Regions from separate parts of the Streptomyces sp. NPDC060002 genome, predicted to be linked through region 2. Evidence: riboswitches for the same ligand, from Rfam matches in the RefSeq annotation. Region 2 holds a riboswitch; each other region holds the start of a gene.
What was found. Region 2 has a riboswitch for cobalamin ahead of ACFWBD_RS00085 (CbtB-domain containing protein). Riboswitches for the same ligand answer to the same signal wherever they lie in the genome.
Positions count from the first base shown of each region.

Region 1 (7,106 bases), on a different contig from region 2:
GCCGAACGCGATCACCCCCACCGCGCTGACCAGCGCCAACGCGGCGAGCGACCGGGGGCCCAGGTGTACCGGACGCCGCCTGGACATCGTCATCGCGGGTCCTCCCCCGGTTCTTTTCGCAGTGCCTCGCGCACCTGCGTGACCGTGAGCCACTCCTGCGGGGCCAGGATCTTCGTCACCTGCGGGGCGAAGGAGGGGGAGGAGACCACCACCTCCGCCGTCGGGCCGTCGGCGATCACCTCGCCCTCCGCGAGCAGCACCACCCGGTGGGCCAGTTCCGCGGCCAGTTCCACATCGTGGGTGGCCAGGACGATCGCGTGCCCGCCGGCGGCGAGCCCGCGCAGGACGGCGACCAGGCGCGCCTTCGCCGCGTAGTCCAGGCCCCGGGTCGGCTCGTCCAGGAGGAGGAGAGGCGGGCGGGCGGTGAGGACGACCGCCAGCGCGAGGGTGAGGCGCTGGCCCTCGGAGAGGTCGCGGGGGTGGGTGTCGTCCGTGATGCCGGGGAGGAGCTCCGAGACCAGGTCCCGGCAGGTGCCGGGGGCGGCCCCCGCGTCCCGGTCGGCGGCCGCGCACTCGGCGGCGACCGTGTCGGCGTACAGCAGGTCGCGCGGTTCCTGCGGGACCAGACCGGCGCGGCGGACCAGGTCCCGGGGCGGGGTGCGGTGCGGCACGAGACCGCCCACGTGGACCGTTCCCGCCGACGGCTCGACGAGGCCGACGAAGGTGTTGAGCAGGGTCGACTTCCCGGCGCCGTTGCGGCCCATGAGGGCGATGGTCTCGCCGGGCAGGACGGTGAGGTCCACCTCGCGCAGCGCCTGGACGCGGGCCCGGCGCACGGAGAGGGAGCGGGCCTCGGCGGGGGCCGCGGAGGCGGACGGCACGGGCGGAGGACGGCGGAAGCGGCGGCGGGCGGGGGGCGCCACGGGTGTGCCCACCTCCCGGGGAGTCTCCCGCATGGCCGCCTCCCGGGTGGCCTGCCGTCCTGCCAGGCGTTCCCGTAGGGCACCGGCGCGTCGTCGGGCGTCACGCACGGTCAGGGGCAGTGGGGACCAGCCCGCCAGTCGGCCCAGGCTCACCACCGGCGGGAACACCGGGGACACGGCCATGACGTCCGCCGGGGCGCCGAGCAGCGGGGCCGCGCCCGGCGAGGGCAGCAGGGCGACCTGGTCGGCGTACTGGAGGACGCGCTCCAGGCGGTGCTCCGCCAGCAGTACCGTCGTACCGAGGTCGTGGACGAGGCGGAGGAGGACGGCGAGGACCTCCTCGGCGGCCGCCGGGTCGAGCGCGGAGGTCGGCTCGTCCAGGACGAGGACGCGCGGGTGCGGGGTGAGGACCGAGCCGATCGCGACCCGCTGCTGCTGGCCGCCGGAGAGGGTGGCGATGGGCCGGTCGCGCAGGGCGGCCAGGCCGAGCAGGTCGAGGGTCTCCTCGACGCGGCGGCGCATCACCTCCGGCGCGAGGCCCAACGACTCCATGCCGTAGGCGAGTTCCTCCTCGACGGTGTCCGTCACGAAGTGCGAGAGCGGGTCCTGCCCCACCGTCCCCACGACGTCGGCGAGTTCGCGCGGCTTGTGGGTACGGGTGTCGCGGCCGGCGACCGTGACCCGGCCGCGCAGGGTGCCGCCGGTGAAGTGCGGCACGAGGCCGGACACCGTGCCGAGCAGCGTCGACTTGCCCACGCCCGACGGGCCCGCCAGAAGCACGAGTTCGCCCTCGGGGACGGTGAAGTCGACGTCCTGGATGGTGGGTTCGGTGGCGCCGTCGTACGTCACGGAGACGTTCTCGAAGCGGATCACGACGGCTCCTCGGTGGCTGCTGGGGCTGCTGGGTCTGCTCGGGCTGCTGGGTCTGCTGGATCTGTCAGAGGGCCTTCGGGGGCGAGGAAGGCGGGGAGCAGGCCGAGGAGTACGGCCGCCGCCGGCCAGAGCGGGAGGGCGGGAGCGGTCAGCGGGACCACCCCGGGGTGCAGCGCGGCCGGGTCGGCGGACGCGGCGACGGTGAGGAGGGCCGCGACCGCGACACCGGAGGCGGCGGTCAGGCACGCCCGCGGGGTCCAGCGGTCCGGTCGGTAGCGGGTGCGCGGTGAGCGCCGGCCGCCCAGCCGCAGCCCGGCGAGGGCCGCGACGACTCCGGCGAACAGCACCGGGAGGCCGTAGGCGCCGCCCACCGCGGTGAGCAGGCCGTACGTTCCCGCGCAGACGCCGAGCAGACCGCCGAGCGTGAGGGCGGCGGTCGTCCGGCGCACGGCGGCGGGGACGTCGGCGGTACGGCCGTAACCTCGGGCGTCCATCGCGGCGGCGAGGGCGACGGAGCGCTCCAGGGCGCCCTCCAGGACCGGCAGGCCCACCTGCAGCAACCCGCGCAGGCCCGTGTCGGGGCGGCCCCGGAGACGGCGGGCGGCGCGCAGGCGGTGGACGTCCGCGATGAGGTTCGGGGCGAAGGTGAGGGCCACGACCACCGCCACGCCGGTCTCGTACAGGGCGCCCGGCAGCGTCTTGAGGAGGCGGGAGGGGCTCGCCAGGGCGTTCGCGGCACCCACGCAGACGAGGAGCGCCGCCAGTTTCAGACCGTCGTAGAACGCGAAGAGCAGGCCCTCGGCCGTGACCGCGCCGCCGAGCCGGATGCCCTGCGCCCAGTCGGGGAGCGGGACTTCGGGGAGCGCGACGAGCACCCGCGTGCCCGGGATCGGGGAGCCCAGGGCGACGACGAAGACGAGACGGATGACGAGGACGGCGAGGGCGAGCTTGAGGAACGCCGAATAGGAGCGGGACCAGGGGGTGTCGGGACGGCACGTGGTCACGACGTAGGCGGAGACGGTGAGGAGGAGACCGAGCAGGAGCGGGTTGGTGGTGCGGGTCGCGGCGGTGCCGAGACCGAGGGCCCACAGCCACCAGGCGGCGGGGTGGAGCGGGGCGCGCCGGGGGCTGCCGTCAGCCATCCCTGCGGGAACCTCGCCGCCGGGCCTGCCAGACCGCCGCCGCGCCCAGTACCGCCACCGCCGCCGCGCCCGCGTACAGGCCCACGGACGGCCCGCCGTCCGCTTCCGGTTCGTCCTTGGCGGCTTCCGGCTGCGCGGCGGACGTCGGCTCGCCCGTCCCCGGCGCCTGCCCGGACACCTGCTCGCCACAGCCCGTCTCCGGATACCCCGCGATCGCGCACAGCAGGGCGTTCGTGTCGTAGCGCAGGGGCTTGGCGACCGAGGCGAGCGCCTCGGCCGTCGTCGCGTCGGGGGAGACCCGGGCGCAGGCCGTGCGCGGCGACGGCGGGGTCTCACCGCTCGGGGCGTCGGCCGCCGTGCCGAAATCGATGACCAGGGCCACCCGCTTCGTGTCGTCCCGCGCGGGCGTCTTCGCGCAGATCGCCGCGAAGGAGGCCGCGCCGCGCGGCTGCGACGCGTCCTGGGAGTCCGCGCTCACCGCGAACCGGAAGCCCTGGACGTCGCCGTCGGCGGGGCGGGCGGTGGACGGGCCCTGGGTGGCGTACGTCCAGCCGTCGCCGGAGCGGTCCCAGAAGGACCAGTAGCGGTAGCCGGCGGCCTGGGCCGACTGGACCGTGCCGGTCAGGGACAGCAGCAGCGCGGCGAGAACGAGGGCGGCGCACCGGCGCGTCACGGCTGCCGCTTCCTGCCACGGCCGCTGATCAGGAAGCCGATGCCGATACCGGCGACGAGGAAGACGCCGACGATCCACCAGACGCCGTGACCGGATTCCGAGTCGTCCTTCTTGTCGGCGTCGGCGTCGGCGTCGGTGTCGGACCCGGTGGCCTTCGTCGCGGCCTGCGGGGCCGGGCCGCTCGCGTTCAGCTGGGCGACCAGGTCGGCGCCGCCGAAGTGACGGGGGTCGGCGCCCGTGGCGTGGGCCGCGAAGATGAGCTGGGCGTAGGCGGCGGGGCCGCTCTGCTCGGCCCAGGCCGCGGAGTTCTGCTCGAGCCAGCCGAGGGGCTTCTTCGCCTGCTCGGTCGCACCCTGCGCGGCGAGGGCCACGACGGCGTCGGCGGTGTTGCCGTAGTCGGGCTGGTCCTCGGCGCCGGGGAGGGCAGACTTCAGATAGCCGGTGGCGACGACCGCTCCGGCGAGGTACGCCGCGCCGTCGCGGGCGAGTCCGCTCGGGCTGTCCGCGTCGGCGGAGTCGCAGACGGGGGCAGCCGACGTCTTGCCGGCCGTCGTCACGAACCCCTTGCCGAGGGCGCCGAGCACGCCCGCCGCCGTCGCGTCCGCGTTGGCCGCGAGGGCGCCCTTCTTGTCCGGCTGGTACGCGAACGCGCCGCCACCGGCCTGGTCGCACGGGACGGCGAGCTTGACGAGAGCGTCGTCCGACGACTTGCCGGCCTTCTTCACCTGCGAGGGCTGCTGCCCGGCCGCCGCCATCGCCCCCGCCACGACGGAGGTCGAGTTCGCGTCGCTCGCGCCGCCGGGGGTGTAGCCCCAGCCGCCGTCGGCGTTCTGGACCGACTTCAGCCAGGTGACGGCCTTCTCGGTCTCGGCCCGGTGGCCGCCCAGCGCGGCCAGCGCCTGGACGGCCGCCGCCGTGCTGTTGGTGTCGACCATCAGCTTGGCGTCGCACGCCTTGGCGGTGTCCGCGCGGAACGCGGCGAAGGCGCCGTTCGCGCACTGCTGCCCGGTCAGCCAGGCCACGGCCCGGTCGGCGGGGGTGACGCCCGTGGTCCGCTGTGCGAGCAGGGCCAGCGACTGGCGCCAGACGCCGTCGTACGTCGGGTCGGTGGTCCCGTACAGCCCGTCGGGTATCGCCACCGACGGGGTGGGGGACGGAGTGGCGGCGACGGCGGGGACGGCGGCACCCAGCACTACGGTGGCGGCGGCCAGAGCGGCGGCGCTGCGGCGGATGTTCATGATCGGCGGGTGCCTCTCCCGGTCGGTGAGGTCACACAGCCGGGCAGCACGGGACATCCCGGCGGCTCGGCTCCGTATACCTCGACGGTGCCGTGCGACGGCGGGCCTGCCGACGCACGTGAGCCGGTCACGGTCCGTACCGGGCGATCCGGCTGTCACGGTTGCGGGTCAGCGCCGGAATTGCACCGGCTTTCCCCTGTACGGGCGTGATGACGACGCGGCCACTCTACCGGCAGGTAGCCGGGCGCCTGAGGGGCGGCTGTGAAAGCACCCGGGGAGGGGCGGGAGCCCCCGATATCTTCTGGCCATGACCCATGCGGGGAGGACGCCGGGCGGGCTGCCGGTATGACGCATGCGGGGAGGGCGCCGGGCGGGCTGCCGGGCCGGCTGCTCGGCTCGGGCCGAACGGCCGACGTGTACGAGATCGACGAGGCGTGGTGCTGCGCCGCGACCGGGAGGGGCGGGAGGACTCGGCCGCCCTCGCGGCAGTGATGACACACGTGCGCCGGAACGGCTGCCCCGCACCCGCCGTACGGCCCTCCGGCTCACGCGCCGACCTGGTCATGGAGCGGCTGGACGGGCCGACGCTGCTCCACGCTTCGGCGCGGGCACCCTGGACGCCGGCGAGGCGGGCCCTCCTCGCCCGGCTGCTGCGCGAGCTGCACGCCCTGCCGGACCGGGTCTCGGCCGACGCCCGCGTGCTGCGCCCGGACCTCCACCCGGCCAACGTGATCCTCACGCCGGAGTCCTGACCGGACTCGCGACGGTCCGGCGAAGGTCTCACGTGCTGGGCAGCCGATTCCGGAAGCCGGGAAAAACCCCTTGCTCAATGGTCAAGAAGTGTTGACCATTGGAGGCATGCCTACCGATGATCTTCCCGAGACGTTCCACGTCACCACGGACGAGCAGCTGCGCGCCGTTTCCAGCCTCGTGCGTCACCGGATCATGGCCGTGCTCCGCTTCGAGCCCGCGACGATTACGCAGATCGCCGAGCGAGTGGGCCTTGCGAAGGGGAGTTCCAGCTACCACGTACGGCTGCTCGAACGGGCCGGCCTGGTGAAGGTGGTACGAACGCGCAAGGTCCGGGGGGTCACGGAGCGGTACTACGCCATGGCCGCGCGGTCGATCGTGCTGCCGGATCCGGGCGAGGGAGGGCCGGATGTGCTGATGCGGCACGCGGTGGCGGACCTGGAGACAGCGCCGGTGGATGGCGAGCGGCACGTACGGATGGCGCATCTGCGGCTCAGCGAGGAGCAGTTCGCGGAGCTGGGGGCGCGGCTGGAGGCACTGGCGGACGAGTATCGGGAGCTGTCCGATCCGTCGCTGCCGGACGCGTCACTCGTCTTCGCACTGTTCCACCCGGCACCGCGCGAGCAGGCCGAGGGGGACGCCAAGTGACGTCAGAAGTGCGGAAGTTGCCGACCGGGTTCGGGCGGCTGTGGACTGCGCAGACGGTGTCCTCGCTCGGTGACGGGGTGTCGCATGCCGCGCTGCCGCTGCTCGCGTTGACGTTGACGCGGGATCCGATGGCGCTCGCCGTCGTCACGGCCGCCGGAACCCTGCCGTGGCTGCTCTTCGGGGTGCTCGGCGGTGCGCTGGTGGACCGCTGGGACCGTCGGCGCACGATGTGGGTCACGGACGCGGCACGTGCGGTGCTGCTCGCGATACCGGCGGCAGCGGCCGCGCTCGACGTGCTGAGCATTCCACTGCTCGCGGCCGTCGCCTTCCTGCTCGGCCTCGGCGGACTCTTCTTCGACACGGCCGCCACGGCCTATCTGCCGGATCTGCTCGGCCGCGACCCCGCGCTCCTGGAGCGCGCCAACTCCCGCCTGCGCGGCACCCAGACCGCCGCGTCCGGCTTCGCGGGGCCGCCCGCGGGCAGTGCCCTGCTCGCGCTCGGGCGGGCGGTTCCGCTGCTCGCCGACGCGGTCTCGTTCGCGCTCTCCGCACTGCTCGTACGGTCGCTGCCTGCCGCACCCCGGCCCGTACCGCAGGCCGGTGAGTCGCTGCTGCGGCAGGCGCGGGCCGGCGCCTCGTACGTATTCCGGGACCAGTTACTGCTCGGGCTCGCGCTGCGTCCGGCGGTCGGGAACATCGCCTTCCTCGCCGTGGAGACCGTACTCGCCCTCTTCGCGCACGATCGTCTCGGCCTCGACGCCTTCGGCTTCGGCCTGCTTCTCACGGCGGAGGCCACCGGCGGTCTGTGCGGCGCGGGCATCGCTTCCTTCCTCGGCCGACGACTCGGCACCGGCACCGC
Region 1 is NZ_JBHWUW010000031.1:7,695-14,800, forward strand. Features, by position in the region: gene ACFWBD_RS25120 (ECF transporter S component) at 1-93, opposite strand, end outside; gene ACFWBD_RS25125 (ABC transporter ATP-binding protein) at 90-1,796, opposite strand; gene ACFWBD_RS25130 (CbiQ family ECF transporter T component) at 1,793-2,938, opposite strand; gene ACFWBD_RS25135 (SCO2322 family protein) at 2,931-3,611, opposite strand; gene ACFWBD_RS25140 (prenyltransferase/squalene oxidase repeat-containing protein) at 3,608-4,849, opposite strand; cobalamin riboswitch at 4,931-5,090, opposite strand; gene ACFWBD_RS25145 (hypothetical protein) at 5,284-5,601, shown strand; gene ACFWBD_RS25150 (ArsR/SmtB family transcription factor) at 5,708-6,247, shown strand; gene ACFWBD_RS25155 (MFS transporter) at 6,244-7,106, shown strand, end outside.
Region 1: linked by a shared signal. The riboswitch ahead of ACFWBD_RS25140 (prenyltransferase/squalene oxidase repeat-containing protein) and the one ahead of ACFWBD_RS00085 (CbtB-domain containing protein) in region 2 are both predicted to bind cobalamin.

Region 2 (7,106 bases):
ACCGGGTTCGATCACGGTGTCCCGCTGCGGTGCCTCCCCGGGCAGCCGGTGGAACTCGGCCGCCGCCACCCGGCGCACGCCGGCCGTGCCGTACAGCTCGACCTCGGCGTCCAGCGCGGCCAGGGCCACGGCCATGTCCGACGGGTGGGTGGCGATGCAGTGCTCGGAGGCCCCCAGCACCGCGTGGTCGCGGTGCGCGCCGTCCTGGGCGGCGCACCCGCTGCCCGGCTGCCGCTTGTTGCACGGCTTGGAGACGTCCTGGAAGTAGGGGCAACGGGTGCGCTGGAGCAGGTTCCCGCCGGTCGTGGCCGCGTTGCGCAGCTGGCCCGAGGCGCCCGCGAGCACCGCCTGGGAGAGCACGGGGTAGCGGTCACGCACGCGTGGATGCGCCGCGAGGTCGCTGTTGCGCACCAGGGCGCCGATCCGCAGCGACCCGTCCGGCTGCTCCGTCACCTCGTTCAGCGGAAGTCGGGTGACGTCGACGAGGGCGGTCGGCCGTTCCACGCCGAGTTTCATCAGGTCGACGAGGTTGGTCCCGCCGCCCAGATAGCGCGCGCCGGGGTGCGCGGCGAAGGCCTCGGCGGCCTCCGCGAGACTGCCGGCCCGTACGTAGGCGAAGGTGTCCACCGGATCACGTCCTCTGGTTGCCACGGTCGTGCCCTTGGGCCGCCGGCCCGGTCATGGGCTGCCCGCCCCGGTCACGTCCTCGACGGCGTCGACGATGCGCGGGTACGCGCCGCAGCGGCAGAGATTGCCGCTGAGCCGCTCGCGGATCTCGTCCCGGTCCAGCGCGACCGGCCGTCCGGAGGGCGTCGCCGGATCCGTGACGTGCGAGGGATGGCCCGACTCCGCCTCGGCGAGCGCGCCCACCGCCGAGCAGATCTGTCCGGGCGTGCAGTACCCGCACTGGAAGGCGTCGCGCTCCAGGAAGGCCTGCTGGAGCGGATGCGGATCATCGCCGTCGCCGGACAGGCCCTCGACGGTCGTGATGTCGCTGCCGTCCAGGGCGACGGCGAGCAGCAGGCAGCTGTTGACGCGCCGCCCGTCGACGAGGACCGTGCACGCGCCGCACTGACCGTGGTCGCAGCCCTTCTTCGCTCCGGTGAGGTCCAGATCCTCCCGCAGCACGTCCAGCAGCACGCGCCGGTGGTCGACGGTGAGGGTGTGCGGCTTGCCGTTGACGCGCAGCGTCGTGTCGGATCGGTGGGGCGATGACCGGGGGCCGTGCTCGCTGCCCATGTCCTGGTCCCTTCCGGGGCGGTCCGTGGTGCCGTGGGGACCGCGTATCCAGAGTGGGGCGTGTGACACGTCCCGGAACGAGGCAATTCGGGCGCTGCCGCCTGCCGCCTGCCGCCTGCCGCCTGCCTGCCGCCTACCGGTCGGCCGCCTCGGGCTCGTCGCCGCCTGTGGCGCCTGTGGCGCCTGTGGCGCCTGTGGCACCCGTGGCGCCGGTGGTGCGGGCCTGTTCCGGCGACTCGACCCGACCCGCGGGAGCGGCCGACGCCACCGGGCGCAGGCCCTTGGTCGTCTCCTTGAACCGCTCCAGGGTCCGGCCCAGCTGCTGGAACGGCGAGCCGCTCTTCCTGGCCGGCGCCGGCCGCGGCTCCCCGGCCTCGGCGGCCGCCTCGCGGTACGCGGCCAGCGCCTCGTGGGCGTGCTCGGCGGCCTCCCGGTACAGGTCCCTGGACTCCGTCATCGCCTCCAGGGCCTCCTTGTACATCACCACGAGCTTGCGCTCTCGCGCGAGCTCCTCCTCCAGGGTCAGCAGCTGCCACTCCTCCCGCAGCGCGGTGAGCGCGGCGTCGGCGTCCTCCGGCAGCGGCCTGGGCAGCGCCGCGAAGCGCCGTACCGCGTCCAGCAGCTCGGTGGGATGCGTGCCGTCCAGGAACACGCTGCGCACCGAGTAGTCGACGGCGTCGTAGTCGGCCGGCGCGGGCACGCCGGGCAGTACCAGCGCCCCGCCGCGCGGCACCTCCACCCCGGACTCCTTGAGAGCCCAGTTCACGGTGCGCAGCTGGTGCGGGGCCGCGCGGTGCTCGATGACCCGGTGGTGCAGGCCGGGCGGCAGCAGCGGGATCAGCGACCGCCGGCCGTGCTCGTCGGGCGTCATGGCCTCGTGCACGACGAGGTGGACGTTCCAGGTGTCCCGCAGGGCGCCCCGGAGCGCGCGCCGCAGCTCCTTCTCGTCCGCCGGAAGCGGGTTGGTGGCGAGGAACCGCTCACCTGCGACGGTCTCGTTGCCCCACGGGGCGTCCGCCTCCCAGGACCAGAACATGCCGGCGGGCGACGGCCACCGCTGGTCCCACGGCCGCTCCGCCTCCGCCGTCAGCGTCCACTCCTGGCCCGGGCCCGCCCACTCGGCGAGCCTCAGCCGGGCACGGACGGTCACCTCCTCCGCGACCGGCCACCGGGCCTCGAAGGCCGTCTCCCCCTCGGGGGTGTCGGCGTCGGGCAGCTCCATGAAGTCCTGGACGGTCCCGGCGTCCTTGAGCGCCTGAAGGTGCTTGCGCAGGACGTCCGGAGCGGCGGGGCCGGTGTGACGGCCACGGGTCTGCCACACCGTGGAGGGCGTCGTGGGCGGAACGGTCGCGGCGATGAGCATGAGTCCATTCGTGAGGGCGGGTGACGACGTGCGAAGGCCAGTATCACTCGCCAGGGGCGGTGCGCGGTCAAGCGGGTCGGTGGCGCGGACGCCCGGAGGCGCCCCGCCGGGAGGCACCTTCCCCGGCACGGCACACGTCACGCGTCCGGATCCGTTCCGTCCGCCGGCGGCCCGTGCGGGGGTGTGCGCCACTCGTACGGGGTGTGCGCAGTTCACCACGGCGGGTGACGCCGCACCCGTGGGCCCGCCGACCTCCGGGGACCGAGAACCGGAGCCGGTGGACAGGGCTCGCCCACCATCCGCGTCGGGGCGAGCCCGGTCCGCGTGTCCGGCGCGCCCCCGACGCCGGATGTCCGGCGACCCACCGGGCATGTTCCCTCCAGGGGGGCCGGGGCTTCCTCAGGGAGCACGGCATGGAGAAGATCGTCGTATGAGCGACATCGAGGACCCCGTCCTGCTGCACACCGCCGGCCGAGCCGCCCACATCACGCTCAACCGGCCGAGGGCGATCAACGCCCTGAACCACGCGATGGTGCGCCGGATCGACGACGCGCTGAGCGCATGGGAGCGCGACCCGGCCGTCGAGACCGTCGTCGTCTCCGGGGCGGGGGAGCGCGGACTGTGCGCGGGCGGCGACATCCGCGCCGTCCACGACGACGCCCGCGACGACGACGGCACCGCCTCGGCCGCCTTCTGGCGCGACGAGTACCACCTCAACGCACGCATAGCCCGCTATCCCAAGCCCTACGTCGCCGTGATGGACGGCATCGTGATGGGCGGCGGGGTCGGCGTCTCCGCGCACGGCAGTGTCCGGGTGGTCACCGAGCGGTCGAGGATCGCGATGCCCGAGACCGGCATCGGCTTCGTGCCGGACGTCGGCGGCACCCACCTGCTCGCCCGCGCCCCGGGCGGACTGGGCACCCATCTCGCCCTGACGGGCGCGCAGATCGGCGCCGGGGACGCGGTGCTGTGCGGGCTCGCCGACCACTACGTACCGTCCGTGTCGCTCCGTCAGTTCATCGACGACCTCGCGGACCTGCCCGTCCGGGCAGCCCTGGACCGTCATGTACAGCCCTTGCCGGCGGGGGAGTTGGCGGGCCACCGGGCGTGGATCGACAGCTGCTGCGCGGCCGACACCGTCGAGGAGATCGTCCGACGGCTGTTCGCCCACGGCGACCCGGCGGCGAAGGAGACCGCGGAGACCCTGCTGGCCAAGTCGCCCACCGCGCTCAAGGTCACCCTGGCCGCCCTGCGCCGCGCCCGGCGGCTCGGCACGCTGGAGCGGGTGCTGGAACAGGAGTACCGCGTCTCCTGCGAGGCCCTGACCACACCCGACCTGGTCGAGGGCATCCGCGCCCAGGTCATCGACAAGGACCGCAACCCGCGTTGGTCGCCGGCCACTCTCGCCGAGGTCACGGCGGCCGACGTGGAGCGCTTCTTCGCCCCGCTCGGCGAGCGTGAACTCGGGCTTCCCGGGCCCAGAACGGCCACGGAGGCGGCGTGCGGACCGGAACCGACGCGGTGATTCGGGCCACTTGGCCGTGGAGAGCGCCATCACGCCAGGTGGGGCGGTATTGGCCCGCGGCCCGACACGCGGTACCGTCGCTCTGATATTTGACGACGGCGAGACGGAAGCCGGTGAGAATCCGGCACGGTCGCGCCACTGTGGACGGTGTACCCCGAAGGGGCGCACCGCGAGTCAGACCCGTGGCCGTCGTCATGTGCACCACCGAGATGGGACGCGAACTCCCAGAGGAGGTCTTGCCATGGCGCAGCATGTCGCCCAGCCGACTACCAGCACGCCCGTCGTACCCGCCAAGTTGCCGCTGAAGGACATCGCCCCCTGGGCTGTCTTCTTCGGCGTCCTGATGCTGGTCCTGCTGTACTTCGTCGGCGCGGAGCAAGGCGCGACCGCCGTCGTCTCCGGCGAGGACGTTCACGAGTGGGTGCACGACGCCCGCCACCTGCTCGGCTTCCCCTGCCACTGACCCGAGGGGAACCCCAGCACACCCATGAACTCCGCAACGGTAAGAAATCTGCTCGTGCGGGGCATGCTCGCCGGCCTCGGTGCCGGCGTGCTCGCCCTGATCGTCGCCTACTTCCTCGGTGAGCCGAACGTCGACAGCGCGATCGGCTTCGAGGAGTCCCATGCCGCAGGCCACGAGCACCACGAGGTGGAACTCGTCTCCCGCAGCCTCCAGTCCACCGCCGGCCTCGCCACCGGCGTGCTGATCTACGGGGTGGCCTTCGGCGGCATCGCCGCCCTCGCCTTCTGCTTCGCCCTCGGTCGCGTCGGCCGGTTCACCCCGCGGGCCACGGCCCTTCTGCTGTCGGGGACCGCCCTGCTCGCCGTGTACGTCGTGCCGTTCCTGAAGTACCCGGCCAATCCGCCCGCGGTCGGCGACGCCGACACCATCGGCAAGCGGACCACCCTGTACTTCCTGATGATGGTGCTCGGCGTGCTGCTCGCGGTCGCCGCGGTGATCCTGGGCAAGCGGCTCGCACCGAGGCTGGGCACCTGGAACGCCACCGTCGTCGCCGTCCTCGGCTTCGTGCTCGTCATCGGGCTGGCCTACGAGTTCCTGCCGACCGTCAACGAGGTGCCGAGCGACTTCCCGGCGGCCCTGCTGTGGCGGTTCCGCCTGTCCGCCCTCGCCATGCAGATCACGCTCTGGGCAGGCTTCGGCCTCGTCTTCGGCGAACTGGCCGAACGGCTGCTGCACCCCAAGCCCGCCACGGTGACCGCGGGCACGCCGGTGGTCGCCCCCCAGTGACCTGACCGGCATCACGACCCGGCGAGAGGGCCCACGGAACCATTCCGGGGGCCCTCCCGCGTCCGCGGGCCCGTCCCGTCGGTGGTCCTGGTCCTCCCGACAACCGAGGACCTGGTCGCCCTTACGATCGAGTCCGCCGGCATGGCCCGCGTTCCGCTCGCGGGCACCGGCCGGATCCCCGGGGAGGGACTGTGATCGCCGTAGTCGGCGCCGGACTCATGGGCGCGGCCACCGCCTGGCAACTGGCCCGCAGGGGCCACGAGGTCACGCTCGTCGAGGCGTACGACGTCGGCCACCGGCACGGCAGCTCGCACGGGAGCTCACGGATCTTCCGGCGGGCGTACGCCGACCCCTTCTACGTACGACTGACCGGGCAGGCGTACGAGCAGTGGCGGGAGCTGGAGGACGACAGCTCGACCCCCTTGCTGCGCACGACCGGTGGGCTCGACATGGGCGAGGACCACGACCCGAAGGCGATCGCCGATCTCCTCGGTGCGGCCGGAGTGCCCCACGAACTCCTCGGCGCGGAAGCCGCCGCGGAGCGCTGGCCGTACATCCGCATCACCGGTCCCGTGCTCCACCACCCGGACGCGGGCGTGGTCCACGCCGACGAGACCGTCGGGGCCTGCGTACGGCGGGCGATCGACCACGGGGCGCAGGCGGTCATCGGCGCCCGCGTCACCGGCATCGACGTCCGGGGGAGCGGAAAGGCGCGGCTGCACACCGACGACGGCCGCGAGATCGTCGCCGACACGGTGGTGGTCGCGGCCGGCGCGTGGCTGCCCGAGCTGGGACTGCCCGTCGCCCTGCCACCGCTGCGGGTGACCCAGCAGCAGGTCTTCCACTTCCGGCAGCGGGACCCGTCCGTCCAGTGGCCGACCCTGATCTGGGACGGAGAGCTGCACCTCTACGGCCTGCCGTCCGGGAGCGACGGGGGTCCGCTCCCCGCGGTCAAGGTCGCCGAGCACGACCGCGGCACCCCGGCCACCGCCCGCACCCGCAGCGGGGTCGTGGATCCCTCGTCGCGGGCCCGGGTGAGCGGGTTCGTACGCGACCGCCTCCCGGGTCTCGAGCCCGACCCGGTCGCCGAGGCGACCTGCCTCTACACCACCACCCCGGACGAGGACTTCGTACTGGACCGCCACGGTCCGCTCGTCGTCGTCTCCCCGTGCTCCGGACACGGCGCGAAGTTCGCGCCGCTCATCGGCGCGATGGCGGCCGACCTCGCCACCGGCCGCGCCGAGCCGCATCCCCGCTTCCGCCTGGGACGCACGGCATAGGATGCGCCGGTGAGCGGGCCCGCCGGACACCGTGGTCCGGACGGCGCGGCTCGTGAAACCGGCGGAGGGCCTTCGGCGAGGAACCCCGGTACCGCGAGTTCCGGCATGGGGCCATCGTCTCCTGGCTCACATCGAATCGGTATGTGCATCGAAATCGGTGTTCAGCTTCCAGGGGAGAGCGCGAGGAGCAGGGTCCGGCCGCGGGACCGGTGCTCGTGATCGCGCGGAGCACGCCCGGCGCAGCATGGAATTGTTCAGGCCTCCCACGTGCTGTTGTATCCACAGAGGCTGGGACGGCGACGGTGTGCGAGTGAGCGGCGCACGGGGCCGAGGCGAGAGAGACGGAAGGTGCTGAGATGGCAGCGCAGACACAGAGGGCCGTACTTGCGGGCGGATGTTTTTGGGGGATGCAGGACTTGATCCGCAGGCTCCCGGGCGTGACGGCGACCC
Region 2 is NZ_JBHWUW010000001.1:17,526-24,631, reverse strand. Features, by position in the region: gene ACFWBD_RS00105 (FAD binding domain-containing protein) at 1-627, opposite strand, end outside; gene ACFWBD_RS00100 ((2Fe-2S)-binding protein) at 679-1,239, opposite strand; gene ACFWBD_RS00095 (hypothetical protein) at 1,373-2,602, opposite strand; gene ACFWBD_RS00090 (enoyl-CoA hydratase/isomerase family protein) at 3,033-4,127, shown strand; cobalamin riboswitch at 4,186-4,332, shown strand; gene ACFWBD_RS00085 (CbtB-domain containing protein) at 4,369-4,590, shown strand; gene ACFWBD_RS00080 (CbtA family protein) at 4,615-5,376, shown strand; gene ACFWBD_RS00075 (FAD-dependent oxidoreductase) at 5,568-6,656, shown strand; gene msrA (peptide-methionine (S)-S-oxide reductase MsrA) at 7,013-7,106, shown strand, end outside.

Region 3 (7,106 bases), on a different contig from region 2:
ACCCGGACTTTCGTGCACGTACTGATCCTGGGCGGGACCACCGAGGCCCGTCGCCTCGCCGAACTCCTGGTGGCCGACGCCCTGCCCGGGCTCCGCGTGACGACCTCCCTGGCCGGGCGGGTGACCGCGCCCCGGCTGCCGCCGGGCGAGGTACGCGTGGGCGGCTTCGGCGGGGCCGAGGGGCTGGCCGCGTGGCTGGGCGAGCATGCGGTCGACGCGCTCGTCGACGCCACCCACCCCTTCGCCGGGACCATCAGCCGCAACGCGGCGAGGGCCGCGGCCGACACCGGTGTTCCCCTGCTCGCGCTGCGCCGCCCGGGCTGGGTCCCGGTGGCGGGCGACGTCTGGCACGAGGCCGCTTCCCTGGCGGAGGCCGCCGAGCTGCTGCCCTCGCTGGGCCGGCGGGTGTTCCTCACCACCGGACGCCTGGGGCTGGCCGCCTTCGCCGCCCTGGACGACCTGTGGTTCCTCGTACGGTCCGTCGAAGCGCCCGAGGCGCCGGCCCCGTCCCGCATGGAGGTGCTGCTCGACCGCGGGCCCTTCACCTTCGACGGCGAGCGCGATCTGCTGCGCCGTCACCGGATCGACGTCGTCGTGACCAAGGACAGCGGGGGAGCGGCCACCGCCCCGAAGCTGGCCGCAGCCCGTGCGGCGGGGCTGCCCGTGGTCGTGGTGCGCAGACCGCCGGTGCCCACGGGCGTCCGGGTCGTGGCAGGGCCGGAGCAGGCCCTGGAACGGCTCAGGGGCACCGAACGGGGAGCGCGGTAGCGGGCGCGGACACCGCGTCAGAGGCTCGGCACGGCGCCCAGGAAGCGTATGTGCGGGCGGTCGTCGGGGCCGTCGGCGGTGACGGTGGCCCGGACGCCGTAGACGTCGGCTATGAGGGCCTCGGTGAGGACGTCGTGCGGGCCGCCGCAGGCCACCACGCGCCCCTCCTTGAGGACGACGAGCCGGTCGCAGTACATCGCGGCCAGGTTGAGGTCGTGCAGCGCGACGACGCTGGTGATCCGGAGTTCGGTGATCAGGGTCAGCAGGGCGAGCTGGTGCTGGATGTCGAGGTGGTTGGTGGGTTCGTCCAGGAGGAGTTCGCGGGGTTCCTGGGCGAGGGCGCGGGCGATCTGCACGCGCTGGCGTTCGCCGCCGGAGAGGGAGTGCCAGGGCCGGTGGGCCTTGTCGGCGAGGCCGGTGCGGGCCAGCGCGGAGCGGACGGCGCCCTCGTCGGCGGCGGAGGCGGGGGCCCAGCCGCGGCGGTGCGGGACGCGGCCGAGGCGTACGACGTCGTGGACGCTCAACGCGAGCTGGGTGTCGGCCTGTTGCTCCACGACGGCGATGCGCCGGGCGACGGTGCGGCGGCCCACCCGGGGCAGCGGGCGGTCGTCGAGGGTGACGACACCGGAGTCCGGGGCGAGCACGCCGGCGAGCAGGCGCAACAGGGTGGACTTGCCGGAGCCGTTCGGGCCGAGCAGGCCGGTGACGGCGCCGGGGCGGGGCGTCAGGCTGACCCCGTCGAGGATCAGGGTGCCGCCGGCGGCCCGGGTGACCCGGTCGGCGCGCAGCCCCTCGGAGCCGGTCGCCGCTGAGCCGGTCGCCGCCGGGCCGGTCGTCTCGGAGCCGGTCATCGGGTGCCCTTCGCGCGGTACAGGACGGCGACGAAGGCGGGGACGCCGATGAGGGAGGTCACCACGCCCACCGGCACCTCCTGCGGGTCGAGCACGGTGCGGGCGAGGGTGTCGACCCAGACCAGGAACACCGCGCCGGTCAGGGCCGTGGCGGGCAGCAGCCGGGTGTGGCCGGGGCCGGTGAGGGCGCGTGCGGCGTGCGGAAGCACCAGCCCGACGAAGCCGATCGCCCCGGCCGAACTCACCAGGGCGGCGGTGAGCAGCGCGGTGGTGCACAGCAGCACCAGCCGGGTGCGGGCCACCGAGACGCCGAGGGAGAGGGCCGCGTCCTGCCCGAAGGCGAACGCGTCCAGGGTCCTGGCGTGGCCGAGGCAGACCACCAGCGCCGCGACCAGCGCGGCCGCGCCGACGGTCACGTCCGTCCAGTCGGCGCCGCTGAGCGAGCCGAGCAGCCAGAACAGGATTCCGCGGGTGGTCTCCGCGTCGGCGGCCGTCATCACGACGAAGGAGGTGAGCGCGGAGAACAGCTGCATGGCGGCGACCCCGGCGAGGACCACCCGGTCCGTGGTGCCGCCGAGAGTGTGGCTGAGCAGCAGCACCAGCGCGAAGGAGACCAGCGCGCCGAGGAACGCGCCACCGGAGACCGACAGGAGGCCGCCGCCCGCGCCGAGTACGACGACCAGCACCGCGCCGGTCGAGGCGCCGGAGGAGACCCCGAGGACGAAGGGATCGGCGAGCGGGTTGCGCAGCAGGGACTGCATCACTGCCCCGCACACCGCGAGGCCGGCGCCGCACACCGCGGCGAGCAGGGTGCGCGGCAGCCGCAGGTTCCACACGATGCCGTCCCGCAGCGGCGTCAACTCCGCCCGGCCCCAGCCGAGATGGGCCGCGACCGCGGACCACACGTCACTGACCGCGATGTCCGCGGGGCCGATGGTGATGGCCACGGCGACCGAGGCGCACAGCAGCGCGAGACCGGACGCCCACAGCAGCGCGCGGCGCAGACCGCCCGCTGCCGCAGCCAGGGACGCCGACGGCGCGCCGGTCATTTCGCGAGGCCTTGACCGCGCAGTGCCGCCGCCACCTTCTCGATGCCCTCGACGGTCCTGACGGTCGGGTTCATCGCCTGTCCGGACAGCAGCACGTACCGCTTCTTCTTCACCGCGGTCATGTTCCTGGTGACCGGGTTCGACTCCAGGAACTCGATCTTCTTCGCGGCGGTCTCGGCCGTCTGCTGCCTACGCGTCAGGTCGCCGATGACGAGGAGGTCGGGGTCGCGGTCGGCGACGGTCTCCCAGTTGACCTGGGGCCACTCCTCCTCGGTGTCGTCGAAGGCGTTCTTCGCGCCGAGCGCGTTCGTGACGATGCCCGGAGCGCCGCAGCAGCCCGCGAGGTACGGGGACCGGGAGTTGGCGAACCAGTACATGAGGGTCACGCCCCGGGCGTCGAGGCCGGCGGTGGCCTCGGTCACCCGGGCCTTCAGCCCGGCCACGAGCCGCTCGCCGCGCTCCCGGACGCCGAAGACCTCCGCCAGGTCGCGGACTTCGCCGTAGACCGCGTCCATGGTCAGCGGCTCGGTGCGGACGCCGTCGCCGTCGCCGCTGTTGTCCTTGCCGACGCAGTCGGCGGGGGAGAGGTAGGTGGGCACGCCGAGCTTCTCGAACTGTTCGCGCGGGGCGACCCCGCCCTTGCCGAGGGTGGAGGCGAAGGAGGCGGCGACGAAGTCGGGTTCGGTGTCCAGGACCTTCTCGAAGGAGGGGGCGTTGTCGGCGAGGCGCTTCACCTTCGCGTTCGCCTTCGCCAGCCCCTCGGCCACCGGGTCGGTCCAGGTGGCGGTGCCCACCATGCGGTCGGCCAGCCCGAGGGAGAGCATGATCTCGGTCGTGCCCTGGTTGAGGGAGACGGCCCGCCGCGGAGGGCCGTCGACACCGACCTGCTGCCCGCAGTTGTCGAGTCGGACCGGATAGCCGGCGGCTCCGCCCTCCCCCGCAGAACCTGGGGAACCCGCCGAACCTGAGGAATCCGCCGAACCGGAGGAGCCGCAGCCGGCCAGCAACAGGGCGCCGGCGAGGAAGAGAACGGCAGGACGGGCAGGACGGACGGCACGTGCGAACGGCACAGGGCTTCCTTCGGCGTCGAGGGCTCAAGCGCGAAGCCCGGTCGTACGGTGCTCCCCCCGGCCGTCCGACGGCAGCGGGGTCGCCAGCAGGTCTTCGGACTCGGGGTCACCCGGACGAGGCGCCTTCCCGGACCGCGTACGCCGTCCAGTGGCCGTTGCCCCGCCCGTCGCCCTCACCGCTGCGCGTCAGCTCCGGATTCGCACCGGATTCCCTGACCCGTACACACACGCGTGCGCACATGGGTTCGACTGGCTTTGGCAAGCTACCACACGCCGCCGAGGCCGCCGGCGGGCCGTTTCGGGACGGTGGCTCGGGCCTCTCGCCGGCTGTCACGCTGGTTACTATGCTTCTCCAGGCCAGAGGGAGAGAGTCATGTTGACCGAGGTCACAGCGACCCGCTACCTCGCTCCTCTGCGGGCGGGCGGTTCCGTGCCCGCCGTCGTCGAGGCCGACGACCTGGGCACCTACGTCGTGAAGTTCACGGGCTCCGCGCAGGGCCGCAAGGCGCTCGTCGCCGAGGTGATCGTCGGCGAGCTGGCGCGCGCCCTGGGGCTGCGCTTCCCCGAGCTGGTCCTGGTGCGCTTCGACCCGGCGATCGCCGAGCACGAACCGCACCAGGAGGTACGGGACCTGCACGCCGCGAGCGCGGGGCTCAACCTGGGGATGGACTTCCTGCCGGGTGCGGAGGACTTCACGCCGGAGGTCGCGGCGGCCTTCCCGGTGGAGCCGCTGGAGGCCGGGAGGATCGTCTGGCTGGACGCCCTGACCGTGAACGTCGACCGTACGGTCCACAGCTCCAACCTGATGGTCTGGCCGACGTTCGGCACCGTCCCGCCCCGGCTGTGGCTCATCGACCACGGCGCCGCCCTCGTCTTCCACCACCGCTGGGACGGAGCCGACCCCGAGAAGCGCTACGACTTCCGCCACCACGCCCTCGGCCGCTGCGCCCCGGACACCCGGGCGGCCGACGCCGAGCTGGCGCCCAGGGTGACCGAGGAGCTGCTGCGCCGGATCGTGGCGGAGGTACCGGACGCCTGGCTGACCGACGAGGCGGGGTTCACGGCCCCGGACGCGGCCCGGGAGGCGTATGTGCGGTACCTCCACGCGCGCGCGGGGGCCTCCGCGGCCTGGCTGCCCACCGACTTCCCCGGCCCGCAGGAGCTCGCCGCCGACGAGGCCCGGCGCGCGGCGAGGACGCGGCAAGGACGGCCCGACTGGCTGAAGCAGGTCCCCGACCTGCACGGCAAGCCGGCCGCGGAACAGGATTGGTCGGTGCACCTCGGATGAGCGAACTGAGCGACGCGGGCGGGCGGGTCGAGATCGAGTACTGCACCCAGTGCCGTTGGCTGCCGCGCGCGGCCTGGCTGGCGCAGGAGCTGCTCACGACCTTCGAGGCCGAGCTGACGGAGCTCGCCCTGAAGCCCGGAAAGGGCGGGGTCTTCGTCGTCCGGGTGAACGACGAGGTGGTCTGGGACCGCCGCGAACAGGGCTTCCCCGAGCCGACCGCGGTCAAGAAGCTCGTACGCGACCGAGTGGCCCCGGGGAAGTCCCTGGGCCACTCGGAGAGGTGAGCGTTCCGGTCGGTGCCGGTGCTCAGCCCCTGAGCTGCTCGTACGCCGGCAGGGTGAGGAAGTCCGCGTAGTCGTCGTCGAGGGAGACCGTCAGCAGCAGGTCGTGCGCCTGCTGCCAGTGGCCGGCCGTGAAGGCCTCCTCGCCGATCTCCGCGCGGATCGCGGCCAGTTCCCCGGCGGCGATCTCGCGGGCCAGCCCGGGCGTGGCCTTCACCGTGGTCCCTTCGCGCTCGAACTCCACCCCCGCGTTGATCCACTGCCAGATCTGCGAGCGGGAGATCTCGGCGGTGGCCGCGTCCTCCATCAGGTTGAAGATGGCGACCGCGCCCAGGCCGCGCAGCCAGGCCTCGATGTAACGGATGCCGACCTGCACGGCGTTGACCAGGCCCGGGTACGTCGGCCTGGCCTCCAGCGAGTCGACGGCGATCAGGTCGGCCGCCTTGACGTCGACGTCCTCGCGCAGCCGGTCCTTCTGGTTCGGCCGGTCGCCGAGCACGGCGTCGAAGGAGGCCAGGGCGATCGGCACCAGGTCCGGGTGGGCCACCCACGACCCGTCGAAACCGTCGTTCGCCTCGCGGTCCTTGTCCGCCTTGACCTTCTCGAAGGCGACCCTGTTGACCTCCTCGTCGCGGCGGGACGGGATGAAGGCCGCCATACCGCCGATGGCGTGCGCGCCGCGCTTGTGGCAGGTGCGGACGAGGAGTTCGGTGTACGCCCGCATGAACGGGGCGGTCATCGTGACCGCGTTGCGGTCCGGGAGGACGAACTTGGGGCCGCCGTCACGGAAGTTCTTGATGAGGGAGAACAGGTAGTCCCAGCGGCCGGCGTTCAACCCGGATGCGTGGTCGCGGAGTTCGTACAGGATCTCGTCCATCTCGTACGCGGCCGTGATCGTCTCGATGAGCACGGTGGCGCGGACGCTGCCCTGCGGGATGCCGACGTGGTCCTGCGCGAAGACGAACACCTCGTTCCAGAGGCGGGCCTCCAGGTGCGACTCCGTCTTCGGGAGGTAGAAGTAGGGGCCCTTGCCGAGGTCGAGGAGACGCTGGGCGTTGTGGAAGAAGTAGAGGCCGAAGTCGACGAGGGCGCCGGGGACCTGACGGCCGTCCGCGTCGACGAGGTGACGCTCGTCCAGATGCCAGCCACGCGGCCGCATGACGACCGTGGCGAGCTCGTCCGCGTCCTTGAGTGCGTACGACCTGCCCGACCCCGGATCCGTGAAGTCGATGCTCCGGGTGTAGGCGTCGGCCAGGTTGATCTGACCGAGGACGACGTTCTCCCAGGTCGGCGCCGAGGCGTCCTCGAAGTCCGCGAGCCAGACCCGGGCGCCCGAGTTGAGGGCGTTGATGGTCATCTTGCGGTCGGTCGGGCCGGTGATCTCGACCCGGCGGTCGTCCAGGGCCGCGGGGGAGGGGGCCACCCGCCAGGAGTCGTCGGCGCGGATCGCGGCGGTCTCCGGGAGGAAGTCCAGGGTGGAGGTGCGGGCGATCTCGGCGCGGCGCTCCGCGCGCCGGGCGAGGAGCTCGTCACGGCGCGGGGTGAACCGCCGGTGCAGTTCGGCCACGAAGGCGAGCGCCGCCTCGGTGAGGACCTCCTCCTGCCGCGGCAGGGGCTCGGCGTCGACGATGGCCAGCGGGGACGGCGCTGGTGCGGACATGAGCGGTCACTTCCTTCAGCGGTGGCACCGGGTGCCAGTCGAACCGGGTACGGCGGGCGAGGGCCCCGGGCGGGCCGGGCCCTTCTGAACAGTGGATACTAGTTTCCTCATTGTGGAACTTCAATGATTTGTTGATGTC
Region 3 is NZ_JBHWUW010000015.1:72,784-79,889, reverse strand. Features, by position in the region: gene ACFWBD_RS16370 (cobalt-precorrin-6A reductase) at 13-768, shown strand; gene ACFWBD_RS16365 (ABC transporter ATP-binding protein) at 786-1,619, opposite strand; gene ACFWBD_RS16360 (FecCD family ABC transporter permease) at 1,616-2,668, opposite strand; gene ACFWBD_RS16355 (ABC transporter substrate-binding protein) at 2,665-3,738, opposite strand; cobalamin riboswitch at 3,827-3,952, opposite strand; gene ACFWBD_RS16350 (HipA family kinase) at 4,112-5,026, shown strand; gene ACFWBD_RS16345 (SelT/SelW/SelH family protein) at 5,023-5,310, shown strand; gene aceB (malate synthase A) at 5,333-6,967, opposite strand.
Region 3: linked by a shared signal. The riboswitch ahead of ACFWBD_RS16355 (ABC transporter substrate-binding protein) and the one ahead of ACFWBD_RS00085 (CbtB-domain containing protein) in region 2 are both predicted to bind cobalamin.

Region 4 (7,106 bases), on a different contig from region 2:
CACGATCTCGAAGCCCGTCACCCGGCGCGAGGCGTCGTCCCACACCGGACGGCAGCCGAGCAGCGCCAGGATCTCGGCGATGTCGTCGCCCTGGGTGCGCATCGCGGACGTGCCCCACACCGTGAGGCCGACGGACTTCGGGTACTCGCCCGTGTCCTGGAGGTACCGCTGCACGAGGGAGTCCGCGAGAGCCTGCCCGACCTCCCAACTCAGCCTGGAGGGAATGGCCTTGGGGTCGACCGAGTAGAAGTTGCGCCCGGTCGGCAGGACGTTGACCAGGCCGCGCGTCGGAGAGCCCGACGGGCCGGCCGGGACGTAACCGCCGTCCAGCGCCTTGAGGATGTGCCCGATCTCGTCGGTGGTCCTCGCGAGTCGCGGTACGACCTCCGCGCACGCGAACTCCAGCACCGCGACGGCGTCCGGGAGTTCGGTGCCCAGGACCTCACGCACGAGGGCCCGGCTCCCGGCGGCCTCCCACCCGCGCTCCTCCGCGCCCTCCGCGATCCGCCGGCACAGCTGCTCCAGCAGGTCGATGGCGTCGGCGGCGGTACGGGAGGGGCCGTCGACGAGGTCCGACAGCTCGACCGGCACCTTCACCGGCGCACCCGGCTCGGCGAGCAACTCCTTCTCGACCAGCCCGAAACGGTCGGCCAGCGCCGCCCGCAGCCCCGGCAGCGCGTTCGCCTGCCCGCCCCACACCTGTGAGGCGCGCAGCACGGCCAGCACGAGGTTCACCCGCGCCTCGCCGACCGGACCGCCGCCGAGGATGTGCAGCCCGTCCCTGATCTGCACGTCCTTGATCTCGCACAGATAGCCGTCGATGTGCATGACGAACGAGTCGAAGTCGTCGTCGCCCGGCTGCTCGTCCACGTGCAGGTCGTTGTGCAGCTCCGCAGCCTTGACCAGCGTCCAGATCTGCGCGCGCACGGCCGGCGCCTTCGTCGGATCCAGGTCGGAGACGAGCGCGTACTCGTCGAGGAGCTGCTCCAGCTTGGCCAGGTCGCCGTAGGTGTCGGCGCGCGCCATCGGCGGCACGAGGTGGTCGACGACGGTGGCGTGCCCGCGCCGCTTGGCCTGGGTGCCCTCACCGGGGTCGTTGACGATGAACGGGTAGACGAGCGGCAGATCCCCGAGGACCGCGTCCGGGGCACAGCCCCCGCTCAGCCCGAGCCCCTTGCCCGGCAGCCACTCCATCGTGCCGTGCTTGCCCATGTGCACGATCGCGTCGGCGCCGAAACTGTTCTCCAGCCACCGGTAGGCCGCCATGTAGTGGTGCGACGGCGGCATGTCGGGGTCGTGGTAGATCGCGATCGGGTTCTCGCCGAATCCGCGCGGCGGCTGGATCATCACGACGACGTTCCCGAACTGGAGGGAGGCCAGCACGACGTCGTCCCCGTCGACGTACAGCGAGCCCGGCGGCTCGCCCCACGCCTGGAGCATGCCGTCGCGCAGTCCCGGGTCGAGCTTGTCGAACCACGCCCGGTAGTCGGCCAGCGGCACCCGGGCGGGCGCTGCGGCCAGCTGCTCCTCGGTGAGCCATTCGACGTCGTGGCCACCGGCGTTGATGAGCCGGTGGATCAGCTCGTCGCCGTTGTCCGGATGCCCCGTGACGCCGTACCCGGCGTCCCGCAGCGCGTCGAGCACCCGGATGGCGGAGGCGGGGGTGTCGAGGCCGACCGCGTTGCCGACCCGCGAGTGCTTGGTCGGGTAGGCGGTGAAGACCAGTGCGAGCTTCTTGTCGCTGTTCGGCTTGTGCCGCAACCGGGCGTGCCGTACGGCGATTCCGGCGACGCGTCCGGCCCGCTCGGGATCGGCGATGTACACCGGCACGTCGTCCGGGCCCTGCTCCTTGAAGGAGAAGGGAACGGTGATGATCCGCCCGTCGAACTCCGGGATGGCGACCTGCATCGCCGCGTCCATGGGGGAGAGGGCGGCGTCGGACGCCTCCCAGACGCTCTTCGACGAGGTGAGGCAGAGTCCTTGCAGCACGGGGACGTCGAGTTCGGCGAGCGCGCCGATGTCCCAGGCCTCCTCGTCCCCGCCCGCCGAGGCCTGCGAGGCGTGCGTGCCGCCGGCGGCGAGGACCGTGGCGACGAGGGTGTCGGTGCGTCCGAGGATCTCGTACAGCCCCGGGTCCGCCCCGCGCAGCGAACCGCAGTACACGGGCAGGGCGTTGGCGCCCCGTGCCTCGACGGCGTCGCACAGCGTGTCCACGAAGGCGGTGTTGCCGCTCAGCTCGTGCGCCCGGTAGAAGAGCACCCCGATGGTCGGCCGCCCCTCGACGAAGACACGCTCGCCGTGGACGCCGTACTCGGGCATCTTCTGCGGCTCGACGAAACCCTCACCGGTCAGCAGCACGGTGTCGGAGAGGAACCGGGCCAGCTCGGTCAGGTTGTCCGGGCCGCCCTCGACGAGATACCGCAGCGCCTCCGCCACCACACCGGCCGGCACCGACGACTCGGCCATCAACTCCGCGTCGGGCACGGCCTCGCCGCCCAGCAGCACGGTCGGCACGCCGGACGCCCTGAGCGCGGCGAGCCCGTCCTCCCAGGCACGCTTCCCGCCGAGCAGCCGGACGACCGCGATGTCGGCGCCGTCGAGGAGCGCGGGGAGTTCCCCGGCGACGTCCACCCGGGTCGGGTTGCCGATCCGGTACGAGGCACCGGAAGCGGCCCGGGCCGCCAGCAGATCGGTGTCGGCGGTCGACAACAACAACACTGTGCTCATGCGGGCGCTCCCGGTGGAATGAAAGGCAGTCCTTGCGGCGCGCCCGACTCGATGAGCCGCCAGAGCGCGTCGGTGTCCGCGTGCTGTTCGATCAGGTCGCCGAGCCGGTCGAGCTGCTCCTCGCGCAGCCCGGCGAACGAGGTGTCGGCGGCGGGCACGAAACGACGGCCCGCGGCGGCCGCCACCTCGCGCAGGAAGGCCCGCCGGAATCCGTCGGACTCCAGTGAGCCGTGCCAGTGCGTGCCCCAGGTCTGGCCGACCCGGCAGCCGTCGAGGCTGTGCCCCTCGTCATCGGAGATGAACGGCTCCCCGCCGGTGACGTCGGCGACCCCGTGATGGATCTCGTACCCCTCGACCCGCTCGCCGAGGGCTTCCCCGACCGGCCGGGTGAGGGTCTTCTCGCGGGCGAACCGAACCCGGACGGGAAGGACTCCGAGCCCCTCCACGTGTCCGAGCCGGCTCTCGACCTCGTCCTCGATGTGTTCGCCGAGGATCTGGAAACCCCCGCAGACACCGAGGACGGGCCGCCGCTCGGCGGCCCTGCGGAGGATGGCCTGCGCGAGCCCCCGCTCCCGCAGCCACTCCAGGGCGCGCACGGTCCCCCGGGTCCCCGGAATCACCACCAGGTCGGCGTCGGCCAGTTCCTCGGGCCGGTCCACGAACCGCACGACGACGCCGGGTTCGGCGGCCAGCGCGTCCACGTCCGTGAAGTTGGACATGAGGGGGACGGCGCAGACGGCGACCCGCAGCACGTCCTCGCCGACGGGCGGGGCGGTGTTCGACTCCCGCACGGTTCCCCGCAGCGAGACCCTCAGCCCGTCCTCCTCGTCGATCCCGAGCCCGTGCCGGAACGGCAGCACGCCGTACGTCCGCCGCCCGGTGAGCCCGTGCAGCATGTCCAGGCCCGGCTCCAGCAGGGAGACGTCCCCCCGGAACTTGTTGACCAGGAACCCGGCGACCAGCTCCTGGTCCTCGGGCGAGAGCAGGGCGACGGTGCCGAAGAAGGAGGCGAAGACGCCGCCGCGGTCGATGTCGCCGACGACGAGCACGGGCAGCCGCGCGCCCCGCGCGATCCCCATGTTCACGATGTCGGTCCGCCGCAGATTGATCTCGGCCGGACTGCCCGCCCCCTCACAGATCACCGCGTCATACGTGCCCCGCAACTCGGCGAGGCAGTCGAGAACGGTTCCGAGGAGTTTCTGCTGCCGTCCCCCGTGATACCCACGGGCGCTCATCTCGCCCACCGGCTTCCCGAGCAGCACGACCTGGCTGCTCTGTTCACCGCCCGGCTTGAGCAGCACGGGGTTCATCAGCGTGGTCGGCTCCACCCGGCAGGCCTGGGCCTGCATGGCCTGCGCCCGCCCGATCTCGGCGCCCTCCGTCGTCACGAACGAGTTGAGGGACATGTTCTGCGCCTTGAAGGGCGCGACCTTCACCCCCTGCCGCACCAGCCACCGGCAGATCCCGGCCGTGACGACGCTCTTGCCGGCGTCGGAGGTGGTGCCGGCGACGAGGAGTCCCCCGCCCAGACCCCCGCTCATGTCGTACGCCCCTTCGGCTGGTTGCTCCGGTTGCTCTGGTTCCACGCGACGACGCTCGTGGCGACGACGCGCGCGGCGACGGTCACGCCGAGCGCGAGCAGAGCGACGCGGCGGGAGAGCCACGCGGCACGTTCGATGTCCCGGGCGACGACGGGCCGCCCGGCCGCGCCGTTCAGCACGGGCCGGTGCTCGACCCGGCCGGCGTACGACAGGGTCCCGCCCAGCCGCACCCCGAGGGCGCCCGCGAACGACGCCTCCACCGGACCGGCGTTGGGGCTCGGATGCTTGCGGGCGTCGGCCCGCCAGGCCCGCAGGGCGCCCCGGGGATCGTCCCCCGCGACGGCGGCGAGGACGGCGGTCAGCCGGGCTCCCGGCCATCCGGCGACGTCGTCGAGGCGGGCGGCGGCCCAGCCGTACCGCAGATACCTCGGCGACCGGTGACCGACCATGGCGTCCAGGGTGTTGACGGCCCGGAACCCGACCAGGCCCGGCACCCCGCCCACGGCCCCCCACACGAGCGCCCCCACGACGGCGTCGGAGGTGTTCTCGGCGACGGACTCCACGACGGCCCGGGCGATCCCGTCGGCGTCCAGTGCGTGCGGATCCCGCCCGCACAGACGCGGCAGCCGCTCCCGGGCGGCCTCGACGTCCCCCGCTTCGAGCGCCCGCCCGATGGCCCGGGCCTCCCGGACCAGGGAACTGCCCCCGACCACGGCCCAGGTGGCGGCGGAGACCAGAGCGACGGAAGCGGCGGGGGAACGGCGTACGGCCTGCTCGGCGACGGCTCCCAGGGCCACGGCCCCGCCCGCGCACACGACGGCGTGGAGGGCGCCCTGTCCTCGGTGGTCCCGCCACAGCAGTCGCTCGACGGCACCGGCGACCCGCCCGAACGCGGCGACCGGATGCCCCCGGCGTGGATCGCCGAGCAGCAGGTCGCCCAGAAGGCCGGTGGCGGCGCCGTACGCGTAGAGGCGATCGGCACGCATCGGCTCAGCCGGCCGTGGGGTCGGGGAGCGACCTGGTGCTGTACCTCAACGGCCGAGCGAGCATGGCGATATGTCCTCACTCAGGGTGTCCACGCCCTGGTTCGACGAGACCGGCGGCGAGAGTTCCTGGCTCCCGGGGGTTTCTACCCCGGTGACAGTGGCGGGACCGCGCCGGATTCGCACCGGCTTCCTCTTCTGCCGCCGTACATGGCTCGGGCAGTCCACCACGGCCCGCAGGACCCGTCAACTTGCTGTTGACCTGCGAGGCTGGAGTGTGCAGAACCCCACACAGGGCCGGTCGGCGATGCCACGAACGCCAAGGGGTGCGGGACGGTGATCCGTCCCGCACCCCAGGGGTGTTCGGATGGTGCGTCAGGCGACGATCAGTGAGATCCCGTACGCCACCGCCGCCGCGCAGGCCGCGAAGCACGCGTACGCGCCGGTCACCGCGAGGGTGGCCGAGTCGCCCTGCGCCGACGCGCGTTCCTGCCGCGACAGGCCCATGATTCCGAGGGTGAACAGGGCGACGAGGCCTACGGTGATCACGAGGCTGACGCCGAACACGGAGCCCAGGGCTGCCCAGTCGATCTTCATGCTGCTTCTCTTCCTTCGTGCCGGGTGCGCGGGCTCAGACGGCCGCGGCCGGGGGAGCGGCGGGGGTCGCGGGCTCTGCGGCCGGGCCGGGGATCGTGGCCGTCAGGTCCGTCGTGCGGCCGGCCGTGAGGTCCTCGGCCAGGGTGCCCGTGGGCGGCGGGGTGACGGCGGCGATCGCCGTCGTGACGACGCCCGCGGGCTCCTCGGGCTCGTTGACGTTCGAGGCGTCGACGACCTCGCGCCGGGAGACCTTCCAGATGGCCGCGCTGGAGGCGATCAGGAAGACCGCGACGACGGCCGTGCCCCAGTCGCCCAGGCCGGTGACGGCCTCGGCGAGCGCGCCCACCAGGGCCGCGGCCGGGAGCGTCAGGCCCCACGCGACGAACATCCGGGTCGCCGTCGACCAGCGGACCACACCGCCCTTGCGGCCCAGTCCCGCGCCCATCACCGCACCGGAGACCGAGTGGGTGGTGGAGAGGGAGAAGCCGAGGTGGGAGGAGGCCAGGATGACCGTGGCCGCGCTGGTCTGGGCGGCGAAGCCCTGCTGCGGCTGGAGGTCGGTCAGGCCCTTGCCCATGGTGCGGATGATCCGCCAGCCGCCGAGGTAGGTGCCGAGCGCGATGGCCAGGCCGGCGGAGAGGATGACCCAGGTGGGCGGGTCGGAGTCGGGGGCCACGGCACCGCCGGCCACCAGGGCCAGGGTGATGATGCCCATCGTCTTCTGCGCGTCGTTGGTGCCATGGGCGAGGGAGACCAGGCCGGCCGAGGCGATCTGGCCCGCGCGGTAGCCCTTGGCCGCGGCCTTGCCGTCGGCCTTCTTGCCGAGGGTGTAGGAGAGGCGGGTCGCGAGCATCGCGGCGACGCCCGCGACGATCGGTGCCGCGATCGCCGGGATCAGCACCTTGGTGACCAGGGCGTCACCGTGCACCGCGCCCATGCCGGCGGAGGCGATGGTGGCGCCGATCAGACCGCCCATCAGTGCGTGCGAGGAACTGGAGGGCAGGCCCACCAGCCAGGTCAGGAGGTTCCAGAGGATCGCGCCGACCAGGGCGGCGAAGATGACCTCGGGACGGATGCCGGTCTCGTCGACGAGACCCTTGGAGATCGTGTTGGCGACCTCCACCGAGAGGAAAGCTCCCACAAGGTTGAGCGCGGCGGACATGGCCACCGCAACCTTGGGCTTGAGTGCACCGGTCGAGATGGTGGTGGCCATCGCGTTGGCGGTGTCGTGGAAACCGTTCGTGAAATCGAACGCGAG
Region 4 is NZ_JBHWUW010000044.1:22,411-29,516, forward strand. Features, by position in the region: gene cobN (cobaltochelatase subunit CobN) at 1-2,727, opposite strand, end outside; gene ACFWBD_RS30450 (cobyric acid synthase) at 2,724-4,268, opposite strand; gene ACFWBD_RS30455 (cobalamin biosynthesis protein) at 4,265-5,254, opposite strand; cobalamin riboswitch at 5,354-5,506, opposite strand; gene ACFWBD_RS30460 (hypothetical protein) at 5,627-5,848, opposite strand; gene ACFWBD_RS30465 (anion permease) at 5,883-7,106, opposite strand, start outside.
Region 4: linked by a shared signal. The riboswitch ahead of ACFWBD_RS30455 (cobalamin biosynthesis protein) and the one ahead of ACFWBD_RS00085 (CbtB-domain containing protein) in region 2 are both predicted to bind cobalamin.